2 regions of the Paenibacillus sp. NPDC056722 genome follow, and region 2 is predicted to be linked to the other one. Evidence: riboswitches for the same ligand, from Rfam matches in the RefSeq annotation. Region 2 holds a riboswitch; the other holds the start of a gene.
The links. A riboswitch is a leader RNA that binds a small molecule or an ion and turns the genes downstream of it on or off. The one in region 2 is predicted to bind preQ1.

Region 1 (16,104 bases), on a different contig from region 2:
TTGTGTAAAAAAATAAGAGCTACAAGAAAGTTACTTTCTCGTAGCTCAAATAAACACAACAAATCTAACCCCTTGAGGGCATAGATAAGGAGATATTGTTTGAGTGAAAAGAATACGTAACTTTCTTGCATCACAAATAAAACATGCGAAAAATCATCGCTTTTTTGTTTTATCGCTTCGCAAGAATTCTACATATTCCTTTCAACCCCTGTCATCAATAATTAGGGTAATTTTAACATGCATGTCGTTAAATTTCAACTTTCAAATTCGTTTCCTCTGCAAATTTCCCTTTAGCGAGCTCTTTTCGATAAGAATCGGCTGCTTTTTTACGAGCCTGCACCTTTATAACGTCTTACCCCATAGTTCCAAGCCATCAGTCCGATGCCCAGGAATACCAGGCCAACAACAGGCGTCAATAACGCCATATTCTTCATTTCGTCACGCTGCAGGAAAAGCGCCGCTGGGTAGATACCCACAAACGCAAACGGGATAATCCAGGTGAGCAGCACCTGAATTGCCCGGTTATAGATCGTCACCGGATAGCGACCATACGACTGAATGTTGTACATCAGCGGGAGAATCCCGGTCGGTGCATCCGAGTAGAACGATAACGAAGTCAAAGCCGTATAGATGCCTGTATAGATCGCTACCGCGCTTAGTGTAAAGAGGATCAGCACCGGTATGGTCCACCACTCAAACGGAAGGCCAAGATTGGACCCGCTGATCCCCATGATGATGAGACCGATGAAGGAGCCCACGAGTGCCGGCGGATCTATATTTTCCAGAAAAATCTGGAACAGGTTATGCGCCGGACGCGTCAGAATACGGTCCATCTCACCCTTAACGATATAACGCTCACTGAAGCCCCACATGTTCACAAAACAACTGAACACGCCGAAAGGCACCATAAAGAAGCCGTAGACGAACACCACTTCGTTCTGATTCCAGCCGCCAAGGCTGTTGGTATGCATGAATATAACAAGAATGAAAATAAAGTTCGTTGCCTGAAACAACAAATCCGAAATGACCTCTACCCAAAAGTCGGCACGGTAGGTCAGCCGGGTCTTCATATAATTTTTAAGATACTCTATGACTAATCCAAAGTAATACAAACTTCCTCAACCTCCCTGCACGAACAGACGCTTCCGCGCCGCATGGTATAGCCAGACAATCGGAATGAGCAGCAGCAGGAACCAGAGAACCTGAATTCCTAGCACATTCCATATTCCAACGCCCTGTACCCGTCCCGTGAACACGGAACCCGGCAGGTACGTGATTGCCTGAAACGGCAACACCTCAAGCACGGAGGACATCCAGCCCGGAAAGAGGCTGATTGGTACGATAAGACCCGAGAACAGATCGACGACAACACGTTTCATCCGCATCATGCCCTCATTATTTTCCACGAAGAAGGCCAAGAGACCGGTGATTATGTTGATCTGTGAGTTGATCAGGAAGCTAAAGAACAGCATGACCAGGAATCCGATCCAAGCAGACGGGGCAGTCGGCAGATTTACCGGGAACAGCAGCATGGCAATGGCCATACCTGGGATCATGAACAGCATAAACCGGAAGAGTCCCTCTCCGAGTCCCTGCATCATTTTGACCAGTATATAGTTATAAGGCCGTATGAATTGGATTGCGATACTACCATCCCGTATATCTGTCGAGATTTCCCTATCCAGATTGTTAAAGTAAAACGCACGCGCCATCCAGGAAACCGCAACATAGGTGGTCATCTGAGCAGCCGTAAAGCCGCCAAGTGCCTGTCCGTCGCCGTAGATTGCTTTCCAGGTAAAATAGTTGACCCCAATATTCAGTGTATAGATTAGGATACCTGAGTAGTAATTCACCCGGTAAGCCAGCATCGTTAGAAAACGAATGCGAATGAAATCGAAATAGGCACCGAGCAGCAGCTTGCGGCTGTTGCCCCCGGAGTCAGGCCTGCGGGTGGAACCACCCGGAGATGAAGATGCCACACCGAGCATTTTAGACATGTACAACCTCTTTCCCGTCCTGCTCGGCCCGCGCTTCTTCCGGTTTCTCGGCAGAGCCAGATTGGTAGATGCTGCGTACGATATCGTCCGTGTTCGTCTCGATGATCTTAATATCCGTGATATCAGCCTGTCCGACCACGCGGCCCAGCACATCAGATACGTTCAAGTCCAGCGGAATCCATGCTTTGGCATTCAGGTCGTTCTCCGCAGACCAGGTCACCGGCATGCCGTCCGTCCAATGATTAAGCTGTCCAAGCTTGGTGGCCGTTCCGAATTGGAACAGCACTTCCCGGCCGGTCCCCCAGCGCTGCTTCAGCTCTTCCAGTCCTCCGTCATAAATGATCCGTCCGTCATCCAGCATAATGACACGTGAGCATAGTGCTTCAATATCCTGCAAGTCATGTGTTGTGAGGAGAATGGTCGTGCCATGCTCACGGTTCATATCCTTGAGGAAGTCGCGAATTTCCGATTTCACTACAATATCCAGTCCGATTGTTGGCTCATCGAGGAACAAGATCGAAGGATTATGCAGCAGCGCCGCCACAAGCTCGCAGCGCATCCGTTGACCCAGGCTGAGCTTGCGCACCGGACGATTCAACAGTTCTTGGAGCGCAAGCCGTTCCACCAGCTCGTCCAGCCGCTTCTTGAAGTCAGCTTCCGATACACGATATACCTTGCGCAGCAGCTGAAAGGATTCAATAACGCCGATATCCCACCATAGCTGGCTGCGCTGTCCGAATACAACGCCGATATTACGAACGAACTTCTCCCGTTCTTCATACGGCACATAACCACCAACCGAAAGTACGCCGGAGGTCGGCACAAGAATGCCGGTCAGCATCTTGATGGTTGTCGATTTCCCGGCTCCATTCTCTCCGATGTACCCGCAGATTTCTCCTTCGGGAATCGTGAAAGAGATGTCCTTGACCGCAGTGACTTCGGTGTATTCCCTTTTAAACAAATCAGCGAAGGCCCCTTTGAGGCCCTCGCGGTTTTTCTGGACTTTAAATGTCTTTCTTAAGTCCTGCACTTGAATGGCAGCCATATTATACCTCGCTAAGCTAAGAGTTGAATGAACAGATTAATATTATAATGCACAATGCGGAAAAGCACTAGCCAAAATAAGCGGCTTCCAGTTTGTGTGTGGAAGCCGCTTAAAAGATACAATTATTAAACGATTCTAATATTGTCGCGTAGCTCGCCATTAGTATCATCGTTTAGGTGACCTGAACGGGTAACCTTGGTGCGCAGATACTTCTCGTTGAAGGAGGAAACATCGCCCCAAAGCGGTACTCTTTTCACAACATTCATTCCCGCTGTCTTCAAGGCATCAAGCTTTCTAGGGTTGTTGGTAATCAGAGTGACTGGTTTGTGGCGCAGGTGCTGCAGCACGCTGATCGCATCGGAGTAGTTCCGGGAATCATCTGCAAACCCCAGCTCCAGATTAGCCTCTACCGTATCGTATCCTTCTTCCTGTAAAATATAAGCCATCGCCTTGCTGAACAGGCCAATGCCTCTTCCTTCATGATTGGCGAGATAGAACAAGGCGCCTGAGCCATGCTCTACGATCATTTTCATGGATTGATGCAACTGGAAGCCGCAATCGCAACGCTTGCTACCAAAGATATCCCCGGTATGGCAGATGCTGTGCATACGGATCAGCGCATCCTCAGAACCTTCAAAGTCGCCGTAGACCAATACGCTCGACTGTTGACCTTCGGCAAGATTCAGAGATGATAAACGTTTAATCAGGGCTGCTGTAGCTTCCGGACTGTCTTCTTGAAGCAGTTCTTCATCGGTAACTTTCAACCAGTTATACCATTTAAAAGTCACCGTCTCCCCGTCCAGATTGACTGGCAGAGTAATCGGGCCTACCAATATATTGGTGGACTCATCCATTGTAATCTTCTTAATTTTTTTTTGCAGAATAGAAATGATATCAGGTTTAATCATGAGTACACCTTCCTTGAGTTCATTTATAGGTTATGTTTGTTAAACAGAATATTGCTGCAATTAGGCTGCGCTAAACAAGTAACTATTTGTAAGTTAGTTTATCATTGTAATATAACTTCGTCAAGTTATAATATATATTTTAATATTTATAATTACTTAATGTAAGTTTGTGATATAATGAATGCAGAGGTGATGCCAATGAATGATTTCGACATGTGTCCGCGCTTCGAGAAAGCCGTTGATCTATTGAGCAAACGGTGGGTGGCCCTGATTGCTTTCGTACTCATCCCAGGCCCTCGTCGATTTGGCGAAATTGAGAGCTGTCTTTCGAACCTCAGCGGTAAAGTCTTGTCCGACCGTCTGAAGGAAATGGAGAATGAGGGAATTATCGAACGCAAAGTCTATCCGGAGATGCCGGTACGAATCGAGTATTCGCTTACGGACAAAGGTCATGCGCTAGCCCCGATCCTTGGGGAAATCAGCAACTGGTCTTCAGACTGGATTGAGCTTGGTGTAAAGATTTGATTCCCCGCGGCAAGCAAAAGCGCCCTTTCTGACTTCCCGTCTATACGGAAGCCAAAAAGGGCTGCTTTTGTTGTTGGAGAGATTTCCTGCGCGTATTGCGTGCGCTCACAGATCCTTGCGCCCAAATATCCACAGACCTAGCAGAAATGCTACTAAGGTATATCCGGCGCCATACATAACGAAAGTGCCTGATGGAACATTGGCAAAACTGTTGATTCCGAAGGCAGCGGTTTGCAGCGAAACCACACCACCCAGTTCTTTTAAATTGAATAGCTCGGATAGCATCTTACGCTGCATTCCGTCTACCGGCATGAGCAGTGAAATGACTCCGGTCATATTTTTCAGCGAATTCATAATTTCAGGCTCCAGACCAATCGAGGTCGACAGCTTCTCAATCATTCCCCCTAGCCAGCCCGCCCCGTATAGCATGGTCATAAATACACCATTGCCCAAAGCTGAGAACCAGCTCGATCCCAACATAGATACCGTCACCAGCATGGGAACTGCTGATGCAAACAATAGAAACGACAGGATCCACGCGGTAGGGTCCATTGGTATTGCAGCATGAAATTTCGTGATCAGCATAATGGCAACATACAAGAGTAAGGCATAACCCAGACCCAGCGTAATAAACCCCAGCCAGCGACCCAGATACCATTTCCAGCGCGGGAGTGGCCGAGGCAGCAACGCTTGCAGCACTCCTTGCTCAGCTTCTCCCGCTATAGCTGAAAACGAACTGAAAATGGCCAGAAATGCTAGCACGAATGAACCGAAGAAAAATCCTAGCGTCAATATAATTGTACCATTGGTAAACTTGGCGATCAGCAGTTCTGAATTGCCCGTTCCCCATCTCCCCTCGGGAATCCCATGTTTACCTAAGCTGGATGCCACAAACCAAAAAGCCAACAAAAAGATGATCGTCATTAGCAACGTTAATACCATGACTCGCTTACGCAGCATTTCTTTCCATGTCATCCCCATAATGATGCCCATTATCGCTCACCCCGATGGTTCAGCCCCGACAGGACGTTCACGAACCATTCTTCCAGACGTTCTTTTTTACGTGAAACTTCATATAAGGTCATCCCCTGCTCCATAATCAGCGAATTTAACCAGCCTACCTGCTCCTCACTATCTAGCTCTGCTTCCAGCCAGACCACACTGCTGTCTTCTGCTTGTGCTGGTGAAAAGGCGTTTGCGTCTCTCTTCAGATCGATGGCCACTTTGATGACAAGTCCGGTTCTCTCTTCCAGCCAAGACAGCAAAAAAGGCGAATAACCGCCAACTTTAAAAAGCCAGCTCATTCGCTTATGAAGCACCTCGGATACACTGCCGTGCCGCAGAATAACTCCGTTATTCAGCAGCGCCATCCGGTCACACAGCATTTCAACATCCTCCAGCAGGTGGGAGTTGAGAAATATAGTCTTCCCCTGATTCTTGAGCTTCTTCAGGATAATGCGCACTTCGCTGCGTCCAATTGGGTCCATGGCCGAGGAAGGCTCGTCCAAAAAGACAATTGCGGGGTCAGCCACTAGCGCACACGCTAATCCCAGCCGCTGCTGCATCCCCTTGGAATAATGCTTGACCTTATCCCGGCTTCGGATACCAATCCCGACTTCTTCCAGAACCTCACGAACTCTCCGCTCTATGGAAGAGGACTCCACTCGGCTGAGCCGGGCATGCAGCTTGACCACTTCTTGTCCAGTCAGCCACTCCTGATAACGGTACAATTCTGGCAAATACCCGATCAGTGACTTGGCTTCCATTGTACCGATTCTGTGTCCCATTAGAGAGGCGCTACCGCTCGTCGGTGAAATCAGCCCCACGAGCATTTTGACAAAGGTGCTCTTGCCCGCCCCGTTGGGGCCGAGGAAGCCGAAGGCTTCCCCTTTCCCTACAGTGATTGTGACATTTTGGCAGCCACGGCCGTTGTCATACGTTTTGCTAAGTCCCTGGGTTTCGATCGCGGCAACACTCATGATTGGATCAGCTCCTGCAGTTTAGCCATCAATTTCTCTTTACTATTGAATGTGTTCCCTCCATTAAAGTTGAACAACTGCCCGTCCTTCACCCAAATGGCACTGTAATTCTTATAATCCTTGCCCATATCGGTCGTTTGCAGCATAACCGTTACGCCAGCTACCTGAACTTGTTCGCTACTGTCGTTAACAAATACCGGCATCGGAATTTCACCTGACAAGATTCCTGTTTGCTGCAGACTGCTCTTTAGGCTTTCAGGGAGTAGCGGGAAGTTGAGCACGGCCTCCAGCGCTTCCTCTACTTTAATAGAAGGATCTACCGTCAATACAGGTGTCTTCATCTGCTGCAAGCTTGCCCAATCATTTTTATTCTCTGCAAGATTGTAATTTACAATCTCAGGGATATGCAGCGTAATTGGCTTACCGTCCACCGATTCAGGCAGCAGCTTTACCGCTCCTAATCGTTTCATGACTTCGTTTGTTTTTTCAACTTTCAGACTAAGCTTAATCTCCTGCGAAGATGAAACAAACAGCTGTCCATGGTTACTCCGGAGTGCAGCGCTCAAGGGAGAATAACCTAAGGACTCCTGTATTTGCGCCGGGGACATGTCTCCCGAAACCATGCCAGGCGTGCTCTGGAATGATCCAAAATCATTGACAGCTTCATGGATGTTATCTCTGTCGGTGAGCTGGTAGAACATATTACGCAAGTCATCCTCATTGACAGCTGTAACTGTCTCCATGCGGAACTGGTTCAGGAGCGAGGCCATGGCCGTGTTGCCGACAGGGGTCGCTAATACTACAGCAAGAGCAGCCACGCCGGCTACTGCCGCCGCCCACTTGCTGCGACGAGTCATTTTCCAGCGGCGTAATGGCACATTATTGTGAGAAGAGCTATCCGAATACGTGGCCCTCTCCTCTTGCGGCATTTCTCCAACCGTTATTTCAGACTTCATGCTTATTACAGGGCCCCCTTCTTCTTTATCTGAAGTCAGTCCCCATTCATTCCAGCGGGGATTTATTGCCTCTCCGGCAAGGGTGGCTTGCAATCTGGCCCATGCCTCATCCGTTGCTTGTTTCTCTCTATCGTTGTTCAGGGGAAGTTTCGTCATCGGTTTCACCCTCCTTTAATTTAAAAGATTTCTTTAATCGATTTGTGGCTGGGCTTTGGTTGCCGTCTTCCTCAATCTTGTCGTAGCCCGGTTAAGCAACGTACCAACTACGGGTGCCTTCACCCCTAGCTCACCGGCGATTTCTGCATAACTGTAGCCCGAGTATTTCAGGAGCAGTACCTGCCGGTCACGTTCCGGCAGTTCATCCAGCCATTCCCGTACATCCTCCTGGTCCAGCTTACGAAGCACTGCGTCTTCACCCGTCGGGGGTGCAGCTTCACTGCCTAAGAACAATTCTTGCTTGTCCTGTAATCGGCGTTCCCTGGCCTTCTTGGTCATGTAGTCATATCCGATCCGAGTAAGCACCCTATGGAGCCATGCGCCAAGGGCTGCAGGATCATCCGGTGGATTGCGGTACAGCCTCAGGAACACATCCTGTGCCAAATCGTCCGCAGCCGCTTCATCTCTGATCAGCGCCACCAATTTACGTCTTACAATGGGATAGTGTTCATAAAATATATTTTGAAATATTTCTGATTCCGGAATATTCATTTTGTTTATACCTCCTTATCCGCTGCAGCTATAAGTAAGACGACTAACAGCTATTTTTTGTATCAGAAGGATTAGAAAAAAATCATTTTTATCTTAACACATGCAAAAAGACAGCTCCTTTTAAAGAGCTGTCTTTTACTTTTCCCAGTTTAATGCTGGAATAAGCTAGAAATCTTCACAATTTGCTATTGAATTATCTAGTAAAATATAGTAATTTTAAGTAGGCAAGTAAACCAAATTGAGAGGCGGAATTAAAATGGAAAAAATGTGTATGGAAATGATGATGAGCATGTGTATGGAGGACATGATGGCTAAGATGAACACCATGAAGATGTGCATGGAGAAGATGTCTGAAATGAACATGATGGACATGGATATGGACATGATGATGAAGAAAATGCAAGACTGCGATGAAATGATGACAATGTGCATGACCATGATGCGTGAAGGAATGCAAATGTCTAAGTAATTCCATTGTCTGATTTATTTTTCTTAATCAAGTGAATCCCCAAAATTCACTTTACAAGAAGACCATCAAGTCTTGGCAGAGCAGACAACTGCATGCCATTTTTTTATGTTCACCTATTACTCTCGTATCTCTTCCTCTGCTATCTAATACCGATATATTTACTCTGAATCCGCTTCGCTAATCTAATCCGTTCCAGCTTTAGCTCCCAGATCTTCTCTTTCAGCGAATTCTGATCCTCTGTAGGTTCATTCTCACGCAGCTTGTTGAACAACTCCACCAATACTGCATTCACATCGTCAAATTGTACCCACAATTCCCGGACACTTTCTTCTCTTTGCTTCTGAGCGGAAGCTGCGGGAAGGTTATTCAATCGCTCAATGATGTCAGCCTGCCACTGTCCATCGTTAATCGCTTTGGCGTAATTTAAAAGATCCAGATAATCATCGACTGACATGTGTACCGACTCCTTACTCTCTGTATACCAAGTATTATACTCGGTATTAAGGAAAATGCAATGCCTTATCCATAAAAAATTGTAAAATCTTCTTTTCTACATAAGACGAACTTAAGATCCTAACGTAAGGCTCGGTCGTCACTACGGTGGAATGTTTGGACTTCCGGCCGCTGTTGTCTCCAGATTTCTTTCCATTGTACCGCTGTTTGCGGTTGAAATCCGAAGACAGCCTATGCTTCCGTCGCGAGCTTTCCTTCGGAAAGCTTTTGGGCGGTCGCTACCGCTCCTACAGTTCCAAACTTCCCCCTTCGTTCCTTCTCACTTTTTGTTTTAATTTCTTTTATTCGTCTTATGTAAAAAAGACCGGCCCCTCCACACGGAAGAAACCGGACCTCACATCAATGAACCTATTACTTGCCTTGTTTATTATGCCAGATTAAGGCATGTAATTGTGGCAATACCCGCACCCGGTTCAATGCAGGATCGGCGATCACCTTGTTGAACAGCCATTCCAGGCGCCTTAGCAGCCTTCCCGAGATGTCGCCAGCCTCCTTAACATTGTCGTTACCCGGCTGCAAGAAGAGCTGTACATCCTCATACCGCCTATGAACCGATTTGGCATATTCCAAATCTTCTTCCCCAAAGACCACGACCTTCAGATTATGTGTCGCGCGTCCATACTCCCTCATGTTCCGCAGAATATGGTCCAGTACTTCCCAATCGGTCTTCATCCCCGAGCTTGGCGGCTTCGGACTGATGGTTAAGACATCCACATCATAGAACCAATCCTGCCACCGGCTCCCTTGGGTTTCGATAGCGATCTGAATGCCTTTTCTATGAAGAAGATCGATGAAATGCTTCATCCCCTCACCGATCAGCGCCGGGTTGCCCCCAGAAATCGTCACACTGTCAAAATTGCCGTCAGCCAGAGCCATCAGCTCTTCTACAATCGTTTCTGGTTCCAGCAGGCGGAGCTTGTCTTTAGCTGACCCATCCCAGGTAAAAGCCGAGTCGCACCAGCTACAGCGGTAATCACAACCGTAAGTGCGTACGAACATCGTTTTCACCCCAATAACTGCACCCTCGCCCTGAATGGTAGGGCCAAAGATCTCGATGACCGGCAGCTTACTCACAGTCACACCCCCCATAAAGGCGGTAAGACGGACCTTCTATCGGAATATCTTCCGCCAATACTTCCGCCCATGACGTTGGTGTTTCCCAGAGCTTCACAGAGTACAACGGCAGCCCGGCTTTCTTCAACTCATAGGCCGCGTAGGATGACAAATTCTCGGCTGTCGTGCGGAATGAGAGTTGTGCAACCTTAGAGCCCGAGCTGTACAGCGACTCAAGTACAGGTTCATTGCCTGTAGCGAGAAAAGCATGATCCAGACGATCAATCAGTACCTCCTGCACCCTCGCCTTGATGTCGCTAAAATCAACGACGAAGCCTTCGTCAGAATGCCCCTCCTGCACGGAAGGAACACCTTTCAGCACAACCTCCAGCTTGTAGGTATGGCCGTGAAGATTGCTGCATTTCCCCTTATGACCAATAAGCTGATGGGCAGCGTCAAAGGTGAAGATTTTGCATACCGAAACCTCGTTCAGCATGAGTCACCCTTCTTTCGCTCCCCTTCGTACTGCGTCAGTCCACGGCTGCGCAAGAGGCACGCGGGACAAGTCCCGCAGCCACTCCCAATGATCCCGTTGTAGCAGGTCAGCGTGCGCTCACGAATATAATCAAAGTGGCCCAATTCGTCGGCCATTTTCCAGGTTTCTTTTTTATCCAACCACATCAGCGGCGTATGAATCACGAATTCGTAGTCCATCGACAGATTGAGCGTCACATTCAGCGATTTCACGAACACATCACGGCAGTCCGGATATCCGCTGAAATCAGTCTGACAGACCCCTGTTACAATATTATGGTAGCCAAGCTGCTTGGCAAGAATTGCCGCAAACGACAGGAACAACAGATTACGTCCATCCACAAAAGTACTTGGGAGCTCATTCTCTGCTCCTTCTTCAATGGCGATATCTTCCCGTGTCAATGCGTTGGGTGCCAGCTGATTTAGCAGTCCCAGATCAAGAATATGTTGCTTTACTTTAAAATCAGCGGCAATCTGCTGTGCTACTTCAATCTCAGCGGCATGCCGCTGATTATAATTGAACGTGACCACTTGGACCTCATCATAGTGTTGAAGCGCCCAGATCAGACAGGTCGTGCTGTCCTGGCCGCCGCTAAAGACGACCAATGCTTTTTTATTCATCTTCGAAATCTCCTTTTTTACAAAATAGGGTTAGCGGTTATCCACTTTTTCCGGGTAAAGATCATGATTCATGAGACGGTGTTCTGCCATTGCCTCATACTTCGTTCCCGGACGTCCCCAGTTGCAATAAGGGTCAATCGAAATGCCGCCCCGCGGGGTGAATTTCCCCCATACTTCAATATAACGCGGGTCCATTAGGCTGATGAGATCATTCATAATGATATTGACGCAGTCCTCATGGAAATCCCCATGATTGCGGAAACTGAACAAATACAGCTTCAGCGATTTGGATTCCACCATTCTTTGCTCCGGGATGTACGAGATGTACAGTGTTGCAAAATCCGGCTGGCCCGTAACGGGGCACAGACTGGTGAATTCCGGGCAATTGAACTTGACGAAATAATCGCGTCCCGGATGCTTGTTATCGAACGATTCCAGCACCTCTGGCGCATAGCCAAAATGGTATTGAGTTCCCTGATTGCCCAGCAGTGTAACTTCCTTCATTTCATCTTTCAATCTTCCTTCAGACATGACAAAAAATCCCTCTCTTTTCCTTCGGCCTGCGCCGGAATTGGAAAGAAGAACGAGATTTCGAAAACTTGGCTCTACTAAGAATAAACGAGTACTGACCCATGGACAGAGTTATCCCGTTTATACGCGGAACATCATTCGCTATGGCATCTGACGTCCCTTAAGGGTCTTAGTTTTTTATAGAGGGAGTTTGCGAACCTCTCCTGCGCACAATGACGCAGACTTCTTCTTTAACTGATATCGTGCGTCTTGAACTATACCATGGGGTATGCGGGATGACAAGTGTAAAAATAATGATTAATTATATTAATTATAAATGTGATAAATTTATTTCCTACCGCAAAAATGACGGATTCATTTTTGGCGAACAGGGTAACTTATAGCCTATAGATCATCTTCTAAAGGATGGGATCAGGTTATGGAACAGCAGGTACAACAGCTCTCGGATTGGCTGAATACACAGGTGAACCAGACGATTCTAATTGAGAAGCAAGAGCTTTCGGATACAGACACCATTCATTTCAAGCTGGAAGGCGTCGATTACCGTGATGCGGATGATGTCATTGATGATTATCTGGATAGTGCGCTAATTCTTAGAGGTTCGGGAAGCACGCTGAACAGAGATGGCGAATTAGTGCGCTTGCCCCAGGCGAACTACGAAATTGCAGTCAGCGGGCTGCGGCTGAATCGTTCCGATGCAGAGGCTGCAGAGGTGAAGACAGACCGTGCCCATTACACTTTGTCTAAAGAATGATACCTCAGGCTTCGTAATACCACATGTGATCTGTAACAGGATAACACCGTTTGTTATGAAAAGATGACTAAAGAGGCTGCGGATAAAGCCCGCAGCCTCTTGCCAGTCCATATCTACTACTCTTCACCGATGATCTCCACTTCGGTTTCCAGCTCTACGCCAAATTTATCCATCACGGTTTCTCTGACATGTTGAATCAGACCGATATAGTCGCTAGCCGTGGCATGATCTGCATTTACGATAAATCCAGCGTGTTTACGGGACACCTCGGCACCGCCGATACGGGTTCCCTGAAGTCCGCTCTCCTGGATCAACTGCCCGGCAAACCGCCCTGGAGGACGTTTGAAAACACTACCACAAGACGGGTATTCCAGTGGCTGCTTCGATTCCCGGAGGAACGTCAATTCATCCATAACGGACTTGATGGCTGCAGCTTCCCCCGGCTTAAGAGCAAACCGTGCCTCCAGAACAACGTATTCACCACTGGAGAAGATGCTCTTCCGGTATCCCCATTGCATTTGGTCACCTTGAAGCGTTATTAGTTCGCCAGCCATGTTCAAGACAACGGCGCTGTGGAGTACATCCTTGACCTCACCACCATAGGCTCCTGCGTTCATGTAAAGAGCGCCCCCTACTGTACCAGGGATACCACAAGCAAATTCCAGGCCCGCCAATTCCTGATCCAGCGCATAACGCGATACATCAATGATTTTGGCGCCACACTCTGCATACAACAGTCCATCCCGCACTTCCATGCCCGTCAGGTCTGAGGTTTGTAGCACAATACCGCGTACTCCTCCGTCGCGGATAATGACATTAGAGCCATTGCCAAGTACCGTCAGCGGAATACGCTGTTCACTCGCATATGTAACAATTTTCTGAATTTCTTCATAAGTAGCGGGAGCTGCCAGAATATCTGCCCGTCCCCCCATTTTGGTGAATACCCGGTCCTTTAATTCTTCATGACTTTTAACGACGCCTGCTGTGACAATGGCTTGCAGATCGTCCTGAACTTTGCTGATATTCATATTGCATACCCCTTTGATGGAATAGAAATAAACCCGCTTGACGGGAGTTAAACTTGTAACTATAATGATTACAGGTCAAACATTAAAAATTAATTTTTATTATGGAAAGGAAGTTAACTCATGTCAACTTTAGTTATCGTCGCGCACCCCAACCTTGAACAATCCAAGATCAATAAATACTGGCAGGAATACCTCGAGGCCAATACTGATGTTACCGTACACAATCTTTATGAGACTTACCCTTCAGAGGTTATCGATGTAGAGCGTGAACAGAAGCTGGTGGAACAGCATGACCGCATCGTGCTTCAATATCCCTTCTATTGGTACAGCACACCGCCACTTTTGAAAAAATGGTTCGATTCCGTGCTTACCTACGGCTGGGCTTATGGCGAGAACGGCAACAAGCTGCATGGCAAGGAATTGCAGATTGCATTGTCCACCGGCGGTCCTAAGGAAGCTTATACCCCAACCGGCTATAACAAATTCAGCCTGGAAGAGCTGCTTAGACCCATTGAAGCTACTTCCAATCTCATTGGCACAAAACTGCAGCCTTACTTCATTCTCAGTGGCGCAATGACCATCACAGATGAAGAAATTCATGCTTCTGCAATACAATATGCCAAGCTTATCACTACCTAAGAATCAAGGATAGATGATCAGGCAACCACAACTTTAACAACGAACAGGCTCCCTTGTCAATGACGGGAGCCTGTTCTTCTATACATATATTGATATTATGGATAATTTTATGACGATATAACCAATTTCCCTTGATGGCTTGCTACAGTCCAACAGCTTTGTAAGCTGCAAGCTCATATGGGAGACACAGCGGCACGCCCGTGCGCGGATCAGGCACGATATCGCACTCGATTCCGAATACTTCACGCAAGACCGGTGTGGTCATTACCTCGGCAGGTGCACCTTCACTAATCACTGTGCCGGACTTGATCGCCACCATATGCTGCGCGTAACGGGAAGCATGGTTCAAGTCATGGACTACCATGATGATGGTACGGCCCTTCTCTTCATTCAGCTTTTGCAGCAATTGCAGCACTTCCAGTTGATGCGCCATATCAAGGAACGTTGTAGGTTCATCCAAGAACAGAATATCCGTCTCTTGCGCCAATGCCATAGCAATCCAAGCACGCTGACGTTGTCCCCCGGAGAGACGATCAATCGGGCGGTCATGGAAGTCCGACATCCCCGTCTCAGCGATCGCATTAGAGATAATTTGGCGGTCTTCCGGTGTTAATGTACCGAAGCCCTTCTGATGGGGATAACGACCGTAACTTACCAATTCCGCTACAGTAAGTCCGTCTGGTGCTGTTGGGTTCTGTGGCAAAATCGCTAACTGACGGGCCACTTCTTTGGTCGAGAGGTTATGAATGGATTTGCCATCCAGCATTACACTGCCGCTCTTCGGCTTCATGATCCGGGCCATCGTCTTCAGAATCGTCGACTTTCCGGAGCCGTTAGCCCCGACAAGCGCCGTAATTTTCCCTGTTGGAAGCGTCAGGTTCAATCCCTTAACTATAGTAGCTTCCGAGTACCCGATGCTTAGCTGTTCTGTATTCAAACGTTCTGACATGATCTTCACTCCCTGTAGTTTTTCGGGGTATGCCCGTTAATATTGGATTTGTAGAATAAATTAAGCTCTTGATTTGGCGAGCAAATATAAAAAATAGGGTGCGCCGATTACAGCCACTACGACGCCTGCCGGCACTTCCGCCGGCTGCATGATCCAGCGGCCGATGGTATCGGCGGCCAGTAGCAGTAGTCCGCCTGTAAGGGCAGCGGCCGGCAGCAGCACCTGATGCCGCGGCCCCACCAGCCTGCGGGCCAGATGGGGTGCAATCAGACCAACGAAACCGATGCCGCCGCTGACAGCGACGCAGGAGCCTGCAAGGGCTACCGCAGCCGCGAGCAGCAGCAAGCGTTCACGCTCCACTGGAGCGCCAAGCCCGGTGGACATCTGGTCGCCCAGATTCATTACATTCAGCACTCGGGCTTTATAGAACGCGAACGGCAGAAGAACGACAATCCACGGCAGCAGCGCCAGTACAAAGCGCCAATCGCCACCCCAGATCTTCCCGGCCATCCAGGTGGCCACGAATTGATAATTCTTGGGATCAAGTCTCAGCGCCAACACAATCTGGTAAGCGTTGATGCCTGCGGCAACCGCGATCCCGATCAGCACAAGCCTTGCCGGGGACAGCCCTTCCCGGCGAAAAGCCAGGATGTAGATTAGCGCGGCTGTAAGACCGGCGCCCAGCAAGGCTAGCAGCGGAAGCACGTAGATCGGCGCCGCCGTTGTAGCTGGAAAGAAAGAAATAAACAAGATGACCGCAAAACCAGCACCTGCGGTGATCCCTAAGGTAGAAGGTTCAGCTAATGCATTGCGCGACAAGCTTTGCAGTATACAGCCGGAGACTGCAAAGCCCGCCCCAACTAGCAGCGAAATCACGATACGAGGCAACCGGAAA
Region 2 (16,104 bases):
AAAATAACTTCAATCTCCGTTACGACCCTGCAAACGAAATAGTAGTCACTGTAGGCAGCAGCGAAGCTCTGGACCTGGCGCTGCGGGCGTTCACCGCTCCAGGAGACGAAATTCTTCTTCCTTCTCCCAGTTATATCGCTTACTCGCCGATTGCCTATCTTAACGGCGGTACATTGGTAGAGGTGGAATCGAAAGCGGAGGAAGGTTTCAAACTGACTGCCGAGGCGCTACAACGGGCAATTACCCCGCGTTCCAAGCTGCTGATGCTAAATTATCCGAACAACCCGACAGGAGCGATTATGACTGCTGAGGACTGGCAGCCGATTGCGGAGATCGTGAAGGCGAACAACCTGCTGGTCATCTCCGATGAAGTCTATGCCGAATTGACCTATGACCGGAAGCATGTTAGCATTGCCTCACTGCCGGGAATGCAGGAGCGGACCATTGTACTCAGCGGATTTTCAAAAGCATTCGCCATGACTGGCTGGAGAATTGGCTATGCCTGCGGCCATCGAGATCTGCTGGCAGCAATGCTGAAGATCCACCAATATACAGCCATGTGTGCCCCGGTGCTGGGACAGATTGCTGCAATTGAATCCCTGCGCCATGGCCTTGAGGCTATGAGCGAGATGAGAGAAGTGTACCGGCAGCGCCGGGAGCTGCTGGTGAACGGATTCCGGTCGATCGGAATGCCTTGCCACGTCCCGGAAGGCGCATTCTATGCTTTTCCAAGTATCGCGCACACCGGGCTTGATTCCGAGACGTTTGCGCTGCAGCTATTGAAAGAAGCCGGTGTTGCAGCCGTACCCGGATATGTATTTGGATCGGGAGGAGAGGGGCATATCCGCTGCTCTTACTCAGTATCCACAGAGCGGTTATATCAGGCGCTGGAGCGGATGGAGAGCTTCATGAAGGTGAAGATATAATTGTGTTATAGGACGGCTAATGGGTATGCCAGACAGGCGGCTGTGGGAAGTCTGGTAATATTAAGTGACTACTACTAATGATAGGGGTGTACCCTTTATGTCAAAAAATACACAAGCCAGCTCTGGCAAAGACGGGGCTGGCGAGCAGCCGGAGTCTGACTTTCCGTCCAGTCTGGCCAAGCCGGCACAGCGCGCGCTTGCCGGAGCGGGGTATACTCGGCTTGAGCAATTGAGCAAGCTTACCGAGAGGGGGCTTTTGCAGCTGCATGGCATGGGTCCCAAGGCGCTGGGCCAATTGCGTACGGCACTTGCTGAGAAAGGACTGTCGTTTGCGGAAGGTTCCTGAGACTGGCATTCCGGCCAAAAGATATATACAAGCAAGCCCCCGTCCATTATCGGACGGGGGCTTGTCACATTTTAAGAATACATAGGTTAGATCTTAAATTGCTGCACAGCTTGTTGCAGCTTTGTGGCTTGCTCGTGCAAATGCTGCACTGTACGGGAATGACCTTCAAGCTCGGCGCTTTGTCGCTCGGAATTCCGAGAAAGCGTATTGGCATTAGCCTGCGATTTTGCAGTAATCTGCGCAGTTTCTTCTACGGAGGCGCTGACTTCCTCACTTCCAGCCGAGATTTGCTGGGTAGCTGCCGACACAGACTGAATACTTTGGTCGATACTTTGAATGAGGATCAACAGATGACTGAATGCATTTCCAGCTTCTGCAACCTTTCCGACGCCGGAGGCTACTTCCGAGTTAACGTGGTTCATCTCTGTGACAGAGCGATTCATATCCTCCTGCAAACCAAGCAGGAATTCACGAATTTGGTCGGTAGCTGTCCGGGATTGCTCCGAGAGTTTACGTACCTCTCCGGCTACCACGGCAAAGCCGCGTCCATGCTCTCCGGCCCGTGCCGCTTCAATCGACGCATTGAGGGAGAGCATTTGAATCTGCTTCGTGATTTCTGTAATGCCCTGCACCACTGCGCCGATTTGGAGGGAGCGTTCATTCATAATCTGGAACTGACCCAATGACTGCTCGGAAGCCCGTTCGACCTGGCGCATTTGTTCAACGGCTATTTGGGCAATTTCATTCCCGCCAAGCGCTTCGGCTGAGGCTTCGCTAATCTGTTCCGTAACTTCTCCTGCTGCGGAGGCGATATGCTGGATGCTGTAATTAATCTCTTCCATGGCCCGCGAGTTATCCTTCGCGCTGTGGGCAATGGATGTACTGCCTCTGTCAATCTCGATGACGGACTGGGCGGACTGTTCGGCCATGCCGTTCAGGACCTTCACGCGCTCTTTGAGGTCATTGGAATCTTCGACAACCGTACCGGAAGTCTCCAGAACCTGGCCGATCATTTCTTTGAGGCGATTGGACATAGTCTGAAAGCTTTCGGAGAGCTGTCCAACTTCATCGGTGCCTTTTATAGTCAACTCCTGGGTGAAATCACCCTGTGCAAGTTTATTACTATACGTTGCGAGCTGTGTTATAGGACGTGTTATCCGCCGGCTCATAAGCAGGGCACCGGTCATGCCGATGATAAGGACCACCAAGGTGATTCCTGCACTAGTCCAGAGGATGCTGCTCATTCTTTCTGTGATAAAGGCTACATCAGAGCTTACGCCGACAACCATCGAACTGCCTTTAATAGCGATGTAAGCTGTTTTATGTACACCGTAATCGTCATTATAGATATCGCTGAGCGTCGTTTTTTGGTTCTGGAAGGCCTGTTCCATAGCCGGAGTCACCTGCAGGGTGTCTCCTGTCTTAATCTTGGAGCCATGATCAGCGGCAAGTACGGTAGCTTGACCGTCGTTCAGACTCGCCAAAAAGATCGTCTCTACATCATGTTGGTTGCGTTTGTCCTTGAAGTAGTATTCGATATTGGTAATTGACTGCTCATTCTTGCCTAGCGCCCGCTGGGCATGGGTAGAATTGATGTTCTTGTATACATCCTGGACAGCTCCCGTCAGTAACTTGTTGATCTGCGGCAGTACATAGCTCTCGAACGTATTAGTCGATATGAAATAAAAGCTTACACTTAACAAAAGAGACGCGAGCAACAGGACGACAAATAACAAGCGCGTGAATTTACGGCTAATCGAGTGCTTGAAACGAAACATAGGGTTCTCTCCTTTTCTCTGATATGCCTTTCTATCCCAAGCCTGATGCCTTTTTATGTATGGATAGCTACGATAACTCCGTGAGTAGGGTCGTATATCAGGTTAATACTATCGCTCTGGTGGGATAAACACACATAGTTGATAACTATTTTATATAATTAACCTGCGGTTGAATAGTGAAAAATTTGATTTTCACTGTATTATTTTCTGAAAAAAGATAAAAAAAGTGTCGAAACTTCTAACAATGAATAGAATTGGGTGGAAGAAAGAGGATTCGTACAAAAAATCAAAATATTCTGGTATCTTTGGTTCTGTTATGGTAGAGTGTTTATGTTTTGTTCCGGAATCCGGAACCGCGGTTCGTAACCATCCCGCGTAAACAAAACTAGGAGGAGTTATAAGAAGATGTTTAATTTATGGTGGGGGATTCTCTTTGTCCTCGTCAATTTTGTGTTTTTTCTGCTGTGCTACCGATTATTCGGCAAAAAAGGGATGTATGCCTGGGTAGGAGTCGCCACCGTAATTGCCAATATTCAGGTCTCCAAAACCATTTCCATGCCACCAGGCATTGTCATGACTCTTGGCAACACCATGTACGTGACGCTGTATATGGCGAGTGATCTGCTCAACGAGAAGTATGGGCGGGTCGAAGCACGGACAGCGGTATGGTTTGGCTTTTTCACCCTGATTACGACGACGGTGATCATGCAGATGGCGCTGGCGTTCACGCCGCAGGAGAGTGATATCGCCCAGTCTTCACTGGAGACGATCTTCGCAATGATGCCACGGCTTGCACTGGGCAGCTTGGTAGCTTACTTCGTCAGTCAATTCCTGGATGTACGGCTGTATTCTTGGATTCGCAAGTATTATGGCAGTTCGCGCCAGCTCTGGATTCGCACCAACGGCAGCACGATGGTGAGTTCCTTTGTGGATACGCTGATCTTCTGTACGATTGCTTTTGCCGGCATTTACGACTTGAAGGTATGGACAGAGATACTACTGACCACTTATATTATCAAATTCTTGCTCACTGCAGCAGGGACACCGGTATTGTATATCGCCCGCACGTTTACTTTTGCGGAGGATAAACCGAATATGCCACTCCCGGAGGCTTCCGATACGAAGGCGACTACCGCCTAGAAGATCCAGGAGATCTTATAGAGCAAGTTACAGTATTTAAAAAACAGCACGTCCCCGCATATGGAGACGTGCTGTTTTCAATATGCGCCCAATTTTCTTTGGTCAAGGGCGATTGGAAACTCTCTCTATAGATGAAGCACAGTCAGAGCTTTAGGGAAGCTGGTCAGTGTCTGCGCACCGTTTTCACTGACGAAGACATCATCTTCAATGCGCACACCACCTACGCCCGGCACATAAATGCCCGGTTCCACGGTAAAGACATTGCCCACTTCAATGATGTCTTCATTGAGGCCGTGCAGTGAAGGATATTCATGGACATCTATGCCGAGGCCATGGCCGACACGATGCACGAAGTACTCCCCGTACCCGGCAGCTTCAATGACTTCACGCGCGGCGCGATCCACTGAACCAAAGGTTGCTCCTGGTATAGCAGCGGCAATCCCCGCTTCATTGGCTGCGAGTACGGCATTATAGATGCCGGTCAGCTTGCTGTCCGCCTCTTCCACGGCAAAGGTGCGTGTGATATCAGAAGCGTAGCCTGCAGCATATAGCCCGAGGTCGAACATCAGGAAGTCCCCGGGCTCAATGATCCGGCTACCCGGCTCGCCGTGCGGGAGGGCAGTGTTCGGTCCCGAGAGCACCAGGGTGTCGAAGGCTGGGCCGGAAGCGCCAAGCTTCTTCATTAAATACTCCAGCTCTGCTACCAGTTCAATTTCGCTGACACCGGCCTTGACATGCTTCAGGCCACGGCGCAGCACTTCTTCCACCAGCTCTGCGGCGTGTTTCATGGCAGCGACTTCTTCCGGCGTCTTTTTCGCGCGCATACTCCGCAAGAGATGGCCGATATCGCTGAAGCGCTCTGCCGGAACAGCTGCTGCAAGCTGCTCGAATCGGGAGACGGTGAAATGCTCTTTCTCGATACCGACCGCTCCGAGCTTCTTGCCTTGCAGACGCTGGCGCAGCAGGTCATACGGATTATCGGTGTCGCTGTGGGTGGAGATATTCTTCACGGAAGAGGCAGCATGAGCTGCTTCAGCATCAAGGGCCGGGACGATCAGAACGGGCTCTTCGCCACGGACCAGAAGTAGTCCGAGAAAACGTTCATGCGGATTACTTGCGAATCCGGTCAGATAGTAGACATGCTTGGGATCGGTGATGAGCAGAGCGTCCAGTCCTTCGCTGGTCAGCCCTTGCTCCAGGCTTTTCAATACATTGCTCATATTCAATAGTTCCCCTCTCGGTTTTGCGAAGGCATGCTTTCTCCCGTCCGCAAAATGATGTACCATTATATTAAGACAATCGCCCGCAAAAAACCAGAACAGGGGACCGGCCGCGTCTGCCGAATCCAGCCTAAGAGGAGTGAACCCGTATGAAAGGTAAGGTTGTAATCATCACCGGTGCCAATGCCGGTATGGGATTGGCTACAACAGTTGAACTTGCCCGCAAGGGTGCCAGGGTCATCATGGCTTGCCGCAGTCATAAGCGCGGGGAAGAGGCGTTAGTGGCCGCCAGACAGCAGAGTGGATCGGAAGAGATTGAATTGATGCTGCTGGATCTATCCTCGCTGGACAGCATTCGTAATTTCGCACAGGAATTCGCCGCTCGTTATTCTGTATTGGATGTCCTGATCAACAACGCCGGGGTAGTCAGCACGAAGCGCCAGTTGACGGCTGATGGGTTTGAGATGGACCTTGGCGTTAACCATCTGGGACATTTTCTGCTGACCAACCTGCTGCTGGAGCGACTCCAAGCGGCAGAGCAGGGACGGATCGTCGTGGTTGCTTCCGGTGCCTACAAAATCGGATCAATGCATTATGAGGACCCGACATTGTCGCGGGGCTTCAATCTGGCGAAGGCTTACGCCCGCTCCAAGCTTGCGAATATCCTCTTCACCCGGGAGATGGCCTCGCGCTTGCAGGGAACGCGGATTACTGTCAATTCGGTACATCCCGGAGCAGTGGGTACGAGCATTGGGGTGAACCGGGAGACCGGCTTTGGAAGCACAGTGATGAAGCTGATGTCTTATTTCTTCCTAACCCCGGAGCAAGGTGCGGACACCGCCCTTTATCTGGCTACAGCCCCGGAATTGCGTCAGGTTACGGGAGAGTATTATTACCGCCGTAAGATTAAGGAGCTGTCGCCGAGGGCGACGGACTCCGCGGAAGCTAAGCGGCTCTGGCAGTGGAGTGAAGAACAGGTCGGCTTGTCCTGACCGATTTCAGTAATAGTAAGAACCAAGCGCCAACCATGGCAGACAATGTATTATACTGGAGGAATGAAGATATGGATTGGCAGAACTACACGATTGAAGATGCCGAGCTCAACGATTTAGCGGAAATTGTGAATATCTATAACTCAACAGTTGCTGGACGAATGGTGACTGCCGATCTGGAGCCTGTACGCGTAGAGGAGCGGGAACGTTGGTTCCACGAGCATAACAGCCATCATCGCCCGCTGTGGGTACTAAGGAATAACGGCGAGATCGCGGCCTGGTTCAGCTTCCAGTCGTTCTATGGACGTCCGGCTTACAATGGGACTGCCGAGATCAGTGTGTATGTAAGTGAGAAGTACCGGGGAAGTGGCGCAGGCAGCATTCTGCTGACCCGGGCGCTGGAGACGGCTCCGGCCCTTGGGCTCAAGAATCTCGTAGGCTTCGTGTTTGGTCATAATGAGCCTAGTCTGGGTCTATTGCGGAAGTTCGGGTTTACGGAGTGGGGACTGCTGCCCGGGGTAGCCGAAATGGACGGTATTGCACGTGATCTAGTGATTATCGGCCGCAAGCTGTAATCTTGGGAGCACCATACCCCGCTCTAGGCCAAATGCTAAAAGGGAAACCGGCGTTCTCCGGTTTCCCTGCGTCACAGTATTATTTCGGTCTCCATCCTACGAAACGTGATTGCGTAGGGTCCAGTGAAGCTCTCTATAGTTAGACAGGAATCAGGATTGGCATTCTCCAGGCTCTATCCAGTCCTCGGACCATTGCTGCAGGTCCCGAATGACCGATTCAAGCGCCCGACCTTTTTCCGTTAAAGAATATTGAATTCTTACAGGGGTCTCGGGAAAAACTTCCCGCAGAACAATACCTTCCTGTTCCAAATCCTTGAGCCGCTCCGAGAGCAGTCTTCCGCTGACGGGGAGCGATGCTTCGATAGTGCTGAAACGCTGTGGTCCATGAAGAAGCTGATAGATGATCAGGCCGGTCCAGCGCTTGCCCATAATATCCATGCTTTTTTGTAACCGGGGACATAAATCTGTGGCTTTCATAAGGCTCACCTCTTATAGTACATTATAAACGAAAAGTCCCGTTACTAAAACAAATTTGAATTAAACGTAGGCTGAAAGGATGATTCATCGTGGCAAAAAAGAAAAGAACTCAAACGCCTCCCCGCGCTGCCGCAGCGGACAGTCCGGCTACATTGAAAGACCTGCTAAGCAGCGATGTGCTGAGCAAGCTGAAAGCGCAGGCAGATGAACTGAAGGCTGAAGAAAAACAGCGTCAGGAAGCAGCCCGTCAAGCGGTAGAAGACCAGCGGAAAGCGGAGCAGAAGCGGCTGGATAATGATTTTGCCCATCTGCTGGAGAACAGTAAACAAGATTGGCACAAATTCAAATAAACGGCTAAATGCCCAGGAAAGGACACTCGAATGAGTGTCCTTTTTGTGTGTGATGAAAGAGGGAGCGGGGAGAGGGCAGGCTGTGGTACTTTTTTCACAGGAATCTTCGGAATTCAAGTTATTCGCAGGCAGCAGGTAGATTGGGGGGCCATGAAGTGTCGATTAAGATCATTAGTTTGGATATGTTTCAAACGCTGGTGAATCTGGATAGGAGTACCATGGGAATGTGGAGTGCGATTTTAGGCGATGACTGCAGTGAGGATCAGGCGAATAGTTATCAAGCCTGGTTATTAGAGCATTATTATGAGATTGCTGGGCAGATGAGGGACGAGGGGCAGTTCCTCCTGACCAAAGAGATATACAGGCAGTGCTTTACACGACTCTTCGCCACGCATAATATCCGATTCGCGCCGGAGCAAGCGCTGGATATACTCGTCCGGGAGCATAAGCAGGCAGAACTATATGAAGAGACAGGAGACTTTATCCGGTATATTCTTGGGAAATATCAGGTTTGCATTGTAAGTGATACGGATCAGGATATGCTGCCTGTTTTTTATACCCGCTATCCTATTCGCCTGTTCGCTTCGGAAACGTATAAATCGTATAAAAATGACCATTCTAACAGACTGTTTCAGCAATTGACCGCACATTATAATGTGCAGCCAGCGGAAATAATTCATATTGGCGATACCGCCTCTGACGTTCTGGGGGCGAAACGCGCCGGAATCCAGGCTTGTTGGCTGAATAGGCTCTCCGCTCCCTGGACGCTGGGCAATCATACTGATCCGGATTTTATTATCCAAAATTTAAACGACGCCAGAGCCTTCTTGTAGAATCGTAGAATATCCAAAAGACTCTAAGGCGATACAGAGCGCGAGGCCGGTGGAATAACTGCCACAAACTTGCGTCTGTGGAGTGCAGATTATACAATAATCAGAATTAGTAGGATTCCTGAAAAGAATGGAGCTGAGGACATGAAAGTAGGCGTTGTATCCGATACACACATGACCAGAATGGCCAAAGCGTTGCCACAGGCCCTTATAGCAGAGTTCCGCAAGGTGGATATGATCCTGCATCTCGGGGATTGGGTTGCGCTGGAGATTTACGATATGCTGGCCGAGTTGGCTCCGGTGGAAGGGATTGCCGGGAATAATGATGGTCCGGAAATTATAGAACGTTTCGGTGAACGGAAGATTATCACGTTGGAGGGAGTCCGCATCGGCATGATCCATGGACATACCCCATACTCCCGCAAAGGAACCGATGGCAACGCGCTGCTCGCTTTTGCAGAGGAAGAAGTGGACTGCATCCTGTTTGGCCATTCACATCAACCGCTATTGCGCAGAGAAAATGGTATTTTGTTATTCAATCCTGGCTCACCAACGGACAAGCGGCGAGAGAAGCAGTACTCCTTCGGGCTGCTGGATATTGAAGATGGCAAGATAGCCGACGCCCGTCATATCTTTTATGACTCCAAGGAATAAGAATAGCAACAGCGATGAGGTAAAGATCCAAATTTTGCAGCAATCTATCCATGGGCTATTCGGCAGCCAGATATTACAATTACAGTAAAAAGGCTGTAGCCGGAAAGCAGGGGTATGTGATGCAGAAGAATGATGTGCAGAAAATCGTAATTAGGCAAGCTGATTTGGAAGACTTGGAGCTGCTCTCTCCGTTATTTGATGAATATCGGGTGTTCTACAGACAGGCATCCGATCTGGACGGGGCACGGGCGTTCCTGGAGGAACGACTGCGGCTTAAAGAGTCTGTTATTTTGCTGGCAGTGGAAGAAGCAGGGGATCAGCGCCGAGCGGCTGGCTACACACAGCTGTATCCGTCCTTCTCGTCGGTGTCACTGCAGCGGCTTTGGATCTTGAACGACCTGTACGTGAATGAAAAATTCCGGGGTATCGGTATAGGGTCTAGGCTGCTAGAGTCGGCGCGTGAGTATGCAATGAGAACGGGAAGCAAGGGTTTGACGTTAACGACCGCTACAGACAATAATGTGGCGCAGCATTTATATGAATCGAACGGCTACATCAGGGACGAGGACTTTTATACGTATGATCTTTTTTTCCAAAAGTAAATAGAGCAAGGAGACTTAATGTGGAGAAGAGCAAGAAATTAGCGGTATTTTTTGATCTGGATGATACGCTGTATGACCATCTGGTTCCCTTCCGGGAAGCGGTGAAGGAGGTCTTGAAGCCTGCGGGAGAGAACTTGGACTTTGCAGATTTATTCTTTAAGGTAAGGCATCACAGCGATCTGCTGTGGCCTAAGTATCTACGTGGGGAAATTCCGCTGGAAGAGACGCGGGTCATGCGGATGGAGCGGGCTTTTGCAGATTTCGGGTTGACGCTTGATCGTGCACAGGCAGCAGAAGTGCAGGCAGCGTACATCGGCCGTCAGTACAAAATCGAAATGATTCAAGGGGTGCGGCAGCAACTGGACCGCTTTATCAACGCAGGTCACACGGTAGGTGTGATTACGAATGGTCCGGCAGATCACCAGATGAAAAAGATTGTAGGTCTTGGTGTGGATCGCATCCTGCCTGCGGACCGGATTTTTATCTCCGATGCCGTCGGGATTGCTAAGCCGGACCCGGAGATATTCGCCTATGTGAACCGCAAAACCGGGACGACAGCAGAGCAGTCACTGTATATTGGGGATGCTTGGGACAACGATGTTGTCGGTGCGCTGGGAGCCGGGTGGAAAGTATGCTGGTACAATCCACACGGAAGAGAGCCGCGTTCAGCGCATAAGCCGACGCACACGTTCAGTAATTATGAAGAATTTGCCGGGCTGCCGATCCTATAGTATTGCGCGGGGTTCTGGTTTAGTGAGATTCCCCGTTAGCTTAAAACGTTCCCGTGGTTTGGAGTACACTCGGTGGTCAGCTCAAAAGTGATGCTCGAAGGAAATAGGGATGATCCAATTTATGCACAAATTATAAAACAAAGGACCTCTGAACTCCACGATTCGTGGAGGATGAGGTCCTTTTCACAGTCTTATAATTGCACGGAAATTCAATTCTGAATGATACTAGAGCATAGATCCCGGAGTAGAACAAATTAAGGGCAAATCTGTACCTTAATTTGGAGGAATGGAGTGGTTCTGGGCAATTAAAGGCAAAAATGTATGTTAAAATTCATCAATGGCCCCTTATCTGGTCCTTTCTTGAAAATTAAGGTACATAATTGCACTTAATTCGCAAATGAGGATAGATTTTTTAAATATAAGATACAAGTATGCACTTAATTCCCACTCACCTGTTCCTTCTAGTCGCTGTCCTGTTCACACTATGCTCCACATGCGACGTTTGACGTTCGACGCTCTACATTTGACGCTCGTCAATCGACGCTTGGAGTTCACCGCACCACATAGGACGTTCCGCAATCTACGCGCTCTGCACTCGACGCTCTACATTAACGTTCCGCAATCTACGACCTTGCATTCGACGCGTCCCGCGCTCAAAGCTCATTCAAAGCCTGCCCTCAAAGCTCCACATTTCTGCACACTTAATTAGCAAGAGTGTAGGTAGTGTCTGTCAGGTTCAGTCTGCCTTTGATACCGGACGTGGCATAGATCTTGTTGTCATCGGTAATGAAGAACGCTTCGATCTTCTCTGGCAGCGCCTCGATGAATTTCATGCCTTCGTCCAGACCCATCAGGAAGATCCCGGTTGACAATGCATCTGCATCCATTGCGTTAGGGCTCATGATTGTGATGCTCTTAAGCCCGTTCTGGGACGGGAAGCCTGTGCGCGGGTCGAGAATATGATGATAACGGACACCATCCTGGATGAAAAAGCGCTCGTATACACCGGAAGCATCAATGACCTCGTCCTCAATCTTGATCGTACCTAGTTGTGTTCCACGGCTCTGGTCAGGGTCCTGCAGGCCGATGTTCCACTTCGCACCGCCCGGCTTGGAGCCCAAAGCAATAATGCTGCTGCCGCCGAGGTTGATCATGGCACTCTCTATGCCTTGTTCTTTCAAATAGTCAGCGATACGGTCTGCGGCGTACCCTTTTCCGATCGCCCCTAGGTCAAGTACCATACCTTCTTTGGTCAGCTTGACAGTCTTCGCATTCTCGTCAATGATAACGTCTTTATAATTGGTCAGGCTTGCAGCCTTCGCGATAGCGTCTTTGTCCGGCACCTTCTTGCCGCCACTACCAATATTCCAGAGGTCAACCAATGGCCCAATGGTAGGATCGAACAGTCCGTCCATTTCCTTGGCATATTTAAGGGATTCCTTGATAATATCCAGCGTTTCGTCAGAGACAACAACAGCTTCTTTGCCCGCTGCCTGGTTCACGGCATAGATCTCGCCGCCTTCCTTAGTTCGGCTGAATTCCAAATCCATACGTTCCATCATCTGGTGGATATCGTCCATATTCTTCTGCGCGATCTTGTCTCCGAAAATCTTGATGTTCACGACCGTATCATAAATGTAAAATGTCTGCGACAGGGATTTCGTTCCGTTTTCTTCTACAATCTTGGAACCTTGTCCGTCCGGAGAGGTCGCGGATTCTTTGTTTTTGCCCCCGGTGAATAGCCAGATCCCGCCTGCTAAGGCAACAACAACGATGAGTGCAAGGATCAGCGTCAATTTTTTGTTTTTAAACATGTTCCACCATCCATAAAGTTAGTTTCTTAAACCACATCATGACTATCATACCGCAGATAAGAAGCCCCGGGAACCCATTTCTCCAGTCGGGCGACAATAAGCATACTCCAGAGAAAGGCCTGCGAATAGTAAATTTGTCTCACTTCAGAACAAAAACACCTTCCCTGAAAAGAGAAGATGCGTTGGTAAGTAATAGTGGTATTCATGTCGGTGTAATGCATATTGTGATAGTGTAAATCCATATGAACTCTGGCTTTAGTTCATCATATACTCCTTGTACTTATTCTTACGGGGATTTAATACGAAGAGGATGCCCTGGATATAACCGGAAACAGCACTCGTGTTGCGTTTTAGCGTTGATTTCCCTGTTAAATAGGTAAGTGTCCAGAGCAGGGCAGCGTAAGCGGTTAGCGGAGCTTGGCGCAGGTTCAGCAGATAATAATGATTGACCGCGGTCGCTCTGGCAACGCGTCCTGCTTTGTCGCGGGAGCTGGGGGATTCGTGATGCATAATTTTCATCTGGGGGTTGATGACTAGTTTGCCGTAGCGGCTGGCCAAATGACACATATAGATATCATCAGCTACTGCATAGCTGGTCATCCAGGGGTAGGGCTTCATATCCTTTAGGGCAGATCGTCGGAAGGACATATTGCAGCCGTGAAAAAAATCGGTCTCAAACGTCTCCTTCGTTTCTCCCCATAGAAGCAGGGAGCCAGCGAGCGTGCTCGCGGATAGCTTGCCCGGTGAGCCTGACATTTGGCAGGTCAGTCGGCCGAGCAGCTTGCCCGAAGGACTGCTGGACAGCCCCTTGGCGATACCGCCAACGCCGACGATGCCAGGATCAGTTGCATAGGTATCCAGCATACGGCGGATATACAGGGGATCGTCCAGTTCGGCATCATCATCGAACGTTAAGAGGATGTCGCCGTCGGCGAGACTCACCGCTTCATAGCGTGAGAGCCAGACGCCTGGTTTGGTCTTCCGATAATATCGGAGCTTCGTCTGCGGCAGCCCAGCAAGTATGTTGCGGAACTGCTCCAGGGTCTCCTCCGGTATGTCCCCGTCATCCATAATGAGCAGCTCTATAGAGATGTCCTCTAGCTGAACTTGTCCAGCAATAGATTCAAGACATCGCGTGAGGTCACTTATCCGGTTGCGCGTTGGAATCACGATAGATAAATCATGCATGCCGCTGTCTCCTTCCAGGGGGAGCGCTCCCCGCTATTCATCCGAAATTTCCGTTATCCCCATTCTACTCCCCGTCGAAGAAGAGCGTATATACCACTTTCGTTTACTTTTTTCAGAAAAAACCTAAGTTTGTATTTTCAAGTCTTCAACTATATAATAGTAAGTGACTTAATAGGTGAAGGATTATTTGGGAGGTTATGACGATGAGAATAGATATTTGGTCTGATTATGCATGTCCGTTTTGTTATATAGGCAAAAGAAGACTTGAGCACGCACTGAGCCAGTTTGCAGGCCGCGATAAAGTGGAGGTGGTCTACCGCAGCTTCCAGCTGGATCCCCATGCTAAATCTGACGGCGATGTGACCATCCACGAGATGCTGGCTAAGAAATACAACATGACATTGGAGAAAGCTAAAGCAATGAATGCACAGCTGACGGAGCAGGCCCAGGGTGTGGGATTGGATTTCCGTTTTGATACTATGGTGCATACGAACACGTTCGACGGTCATCGTTTGAGCCACTATGCAGCCAAGCACGGAAAAGCTGCCGAGATGACCGAACGTTTGCTGCGCGCCTATTTCACGGATTCTCTGAATCTGGGTGATCGGGGTGTACTTGCCAAGCTGGCCGAAGAAGTGGGGCTGGATGCGGCGGACGCTGCGGCGATGCTGGCATCTGATGCGTACAGCGCCGAAGTTCATGCCGATATCGAAGAGGGTGCCCGCTTGAATATTACCGGTGTGCCGTTCTTTGTCTTCAACAATAAGTATGCTGTATCAGGTGCACAGCCTGGACCGGTCTTCTCAGAGGTGCTGGACACTGTTTGGGCAGAAGAGCAGGAAGCTCCGGCGCTGCAGGTTGTGGGCCAACCCAAAGGCCAAGGTCAAACGGCTGGCGATGACAGTTGTGTAGACGGCTCCTGTAGTCTGTAATCTGTTGTTCTGAACTTAAAAAGGCGAAAGAGAAGGGAATCCCTTGCTCTTTCGCCTTTTTGGCATATGAATATCATCTAGGCCATTATCTGAAAGAAGTGATAAAGCTTGAGAACAGGCTTCGTACATCGTACTGATACTGGGTGATCGGTTCAATTGGGCGGTTGATGCCCAGCAGCGTGTATACGGCGATTCTGGCGGCTCTCACAGAGTATTCTTCAGTGAAAACAACATCGTCTGCAATTTCGCAATACTGTCCAATAAAGGCCAGATTCGTGGAGCCTTCAGGCACCACCTGCGGTCTGTCGCTGTGCAGTCTCGGCATAAATTGGGACGTGATATAAGGCATCATACACGGGATACAGTTGGCGGTGGCCATAATTTCTTCCCGGTGTGCTTCAAAGTGAAGATGACCGATCAATTCCTCCATGATCTCTTCCCCGGTACAGTCACACATTCTCTTCTTCACGAAGTCGCCGACTTTGTCCGGGAACAAGCCATAACCCCAGAATACCCGGACATGCTCTGGCTGGTTGCGGAAGTGGGGCTGGAAGGCCAGCACAACCGACATAAGCCAACTGGACTCCTTAAAGGTGACCAGGGCGCCGGTACCGGCACGGTTACGCGTGAATTTCTCCATAAGATCGAAGAACTTGGTGTCCTTGAAGGTGACTGTGAAGGATTCCCATTTCGAACCGTCCACATGATCTGCGAAAGAAGAAGGGTTACCGAGTCCCGGCTTCTTGGCCGCGATATTCTCCCATAGCTTCCAGGAGCTGCCCTTGCCGTTCAGACTTGGCGCTTCCGTCATAGAGCCGAGGCTGGAGCCTTCGGTCATGGAGCCGTTGGTGATGATGACGAGATCGCCTTCTTTTACATCGATCACATCCGCTACACCTTGGCGCAGCACATTCATCCGGGTTACAGTGATGCCGTCGCCGTCCTTGAACTCCAGGTCAGTTACGGTACATTTCAGGGTAAAGTCTACACCGAAGCCTTCGAGATATTTATGCATTGGCAAAATAATAGAGTCGTATTGGTTATACGGCGTACGGGTTACGCCCTCCAGGGTCTGAATTCTCGGGAACTCGTGGATGAAGCGTACCATGTATCGCTTGAATTCAACCGCACTGTGCCACGGCTGAAAGGCGAAGGTGGTTGCCCACATGAACCAGAAATTCGTTGTGAAAAAATGAGGGCCGAACAGGTCGTTGATCCGCGCTTTGCCCAGCTTCTCCTCTGGTGTGATGATTAGCTTGCCTAGTGTCAAGCGGTCAGCCATGTCGAAGCCCATCGACAGAACATCTTCTACCTCGCCTCGGCTATTGACCAATCTGGCATTGGAATGAGTCGGGTTGGCCATGTCGAAGGCCATAATCTCATCCCGTACTGACAGGCCCGGCCGGTCGATGGATGGGATCGATGTCAGCAGTTCCCACGTGTTCTCATAAGTTTCATCGTTGAGCATCCGCCCGCCGCGGATTACATAGCCATTCTCTTCGTCGCCGGCCCCGTCGTTGCTACCGCCTAGAATTTTCATTTCTTCAAT

Region 1: it holds a riboswitch for preQ1, as region 2 does, so the genes downstream of both, queF (preQ(1) synthase) here and ACFRAM_RS08005 (queuosine precursor transporter) in region 2, are expected to answer to the same signal.

Annotation. Positions count from the first base shown of each region.
Region 1 is NZ_JBHTYV010000001.1:92,308-108,411, forward strand. It holds gene ACFRAM_RS00460 (ABC transporter permease) at 327-1,070, opposite strand; gene ACFRAM_RS00465 (ABC transporter permease) at 1,119-1,913, opposite strand; gene ACFRAM_RS00470 (ABC transporter ATP-binding protein) at 1,990-3,042, opposite strand; gene ACFRAM_RS00475 (GTP cyclohydrolase II) at 3,168-3,950, opposite strand; gene catR (catDE operon transcriptional regulator CatR) at 4,149-4,475, shown strand; gene ACFRAM_RS00485 (ABC transporter permease subunit) at 4,581-5,468, opposite strand; gene ACFRAM_RS00490 (ABC transporter ATP-binding protein) at 5,468-6,454, opposite strand; gene ACFRAM_RS00495 (hypothetical protein) at 6,451-7,566, opposite strand; gene ACFRAM_RS00500 (sigma-70 family RNA polymerase sigma factor) at 7,600-8,118, opposite strand; gene ACFRAM_RS00505 (hypothetical protein) at 8,375-8,587, shown strand; gene ACFRAM_RS00510 (hypothetical protein) at 8,727-9,041, opposite strand; gene queE (7-carboxy-7-deazaguanine synthase QueE) at 9,452-10,174, opposite strand; gene ACFRAM_RS00520 (6-pyruvoyl trahydropterin synthase family protein) at 10,167-10,649, opposite strand; gene queC (7-cyano-7-deazaguanine synthase QueC) at 10,643-11,308, opposite strand; gene queF (preQ(1) synthase) at 11,339-11,839, opposite strand; PreQ1 riboswitch class I at 12,003-12,046, opposite strand; gene ymzB (protein YmzB) at 12,258-12,593, shown strand; gene murB (UDP-N-acetylmuramate dehydrogenase) at 12,710-13,621, opposite strand; gene ACFRAM_RS00545 (NAD(P)H-dependent oxidoreductase) at 13,742-14,260, shown strand; gene ACFRAM_RS00550 (ABC transporter ATP-binding protein) at 14,403-15,209, opposite strand; gene ACFRAM_RS00555 (FecCD family ABC transporter permease) at 15,270-16,104, opposite strand, start outside.
Region 2 is NZ_JBHTYV010000002.1:804,633-820,736, reverse strand. It holds gene ACFRAM_RS08020 (pyridoxal phosphate-dependent aminotransferase) at 1-926, shown strand, start outside; gene ACFRAM_RS08015 (helix-hairpin-helix domain-containing protein) at 1,024-1,272, shown strand; gene ACFRAM_RS08010 (methyl-accepting chemotaxis protein) at 1,359-3,050, opposite strand; PreQ1 riboswitch class I at 3,400-3,445, shown strand; gene ACFRAM_RS08005 (queuosine precursor transporter) at 3,456-4,190, shown strand; gene ACFRAM_RS08000 (M24 family metallopeptidase) at 4,316-5,410, opposite strand; gene ACFRAM_RS07995 (SDR family oxidoreductase) at 5,560-6,402, shown strand; gene ACFRAM_RS07990 (GNAT family N-acetyltransferase) at 6,474-6,977, shown strand; gene ACFRAM_RS07985 (winged helix-turn-helix transcriptional regulator) at 7,128-7,454, opposite strand; gene ACFRAM_RS07980 (YqkE family protein) at 7,544-7,804, shown strand; gene ACFRAM_RS07975 (HAD family hydrolase) at 7,960-8,637, shown strand; gene ACFRAM_RS07970 (metallophosphoesterase family protein) at 8,779-9,288, shown strand; gene ACFRAM_RS07965 (GNAT family N-acetyltransferase) at 9,408-9,890, shown strand; gene ACFRAM_RS07960 (HAD family hydrolase) at 9,911-10,621, shown strand; gene ACFRAM_RS07955 (FAD:protein FMN transferase) at 11,323-12,435, opposite strand; gene ACFRAM_RS07950 (glycosyltransferase family 2 protein) at 12,691-13,623, opposite strand; gene ACFRAM_RS07945 (DsbA family oxidoreductase) at 13,827-14,555, shown strand; gene ACFRAM_RS07940 (oleate hydratase) at 14,641-16,104, opposite strand, start outside.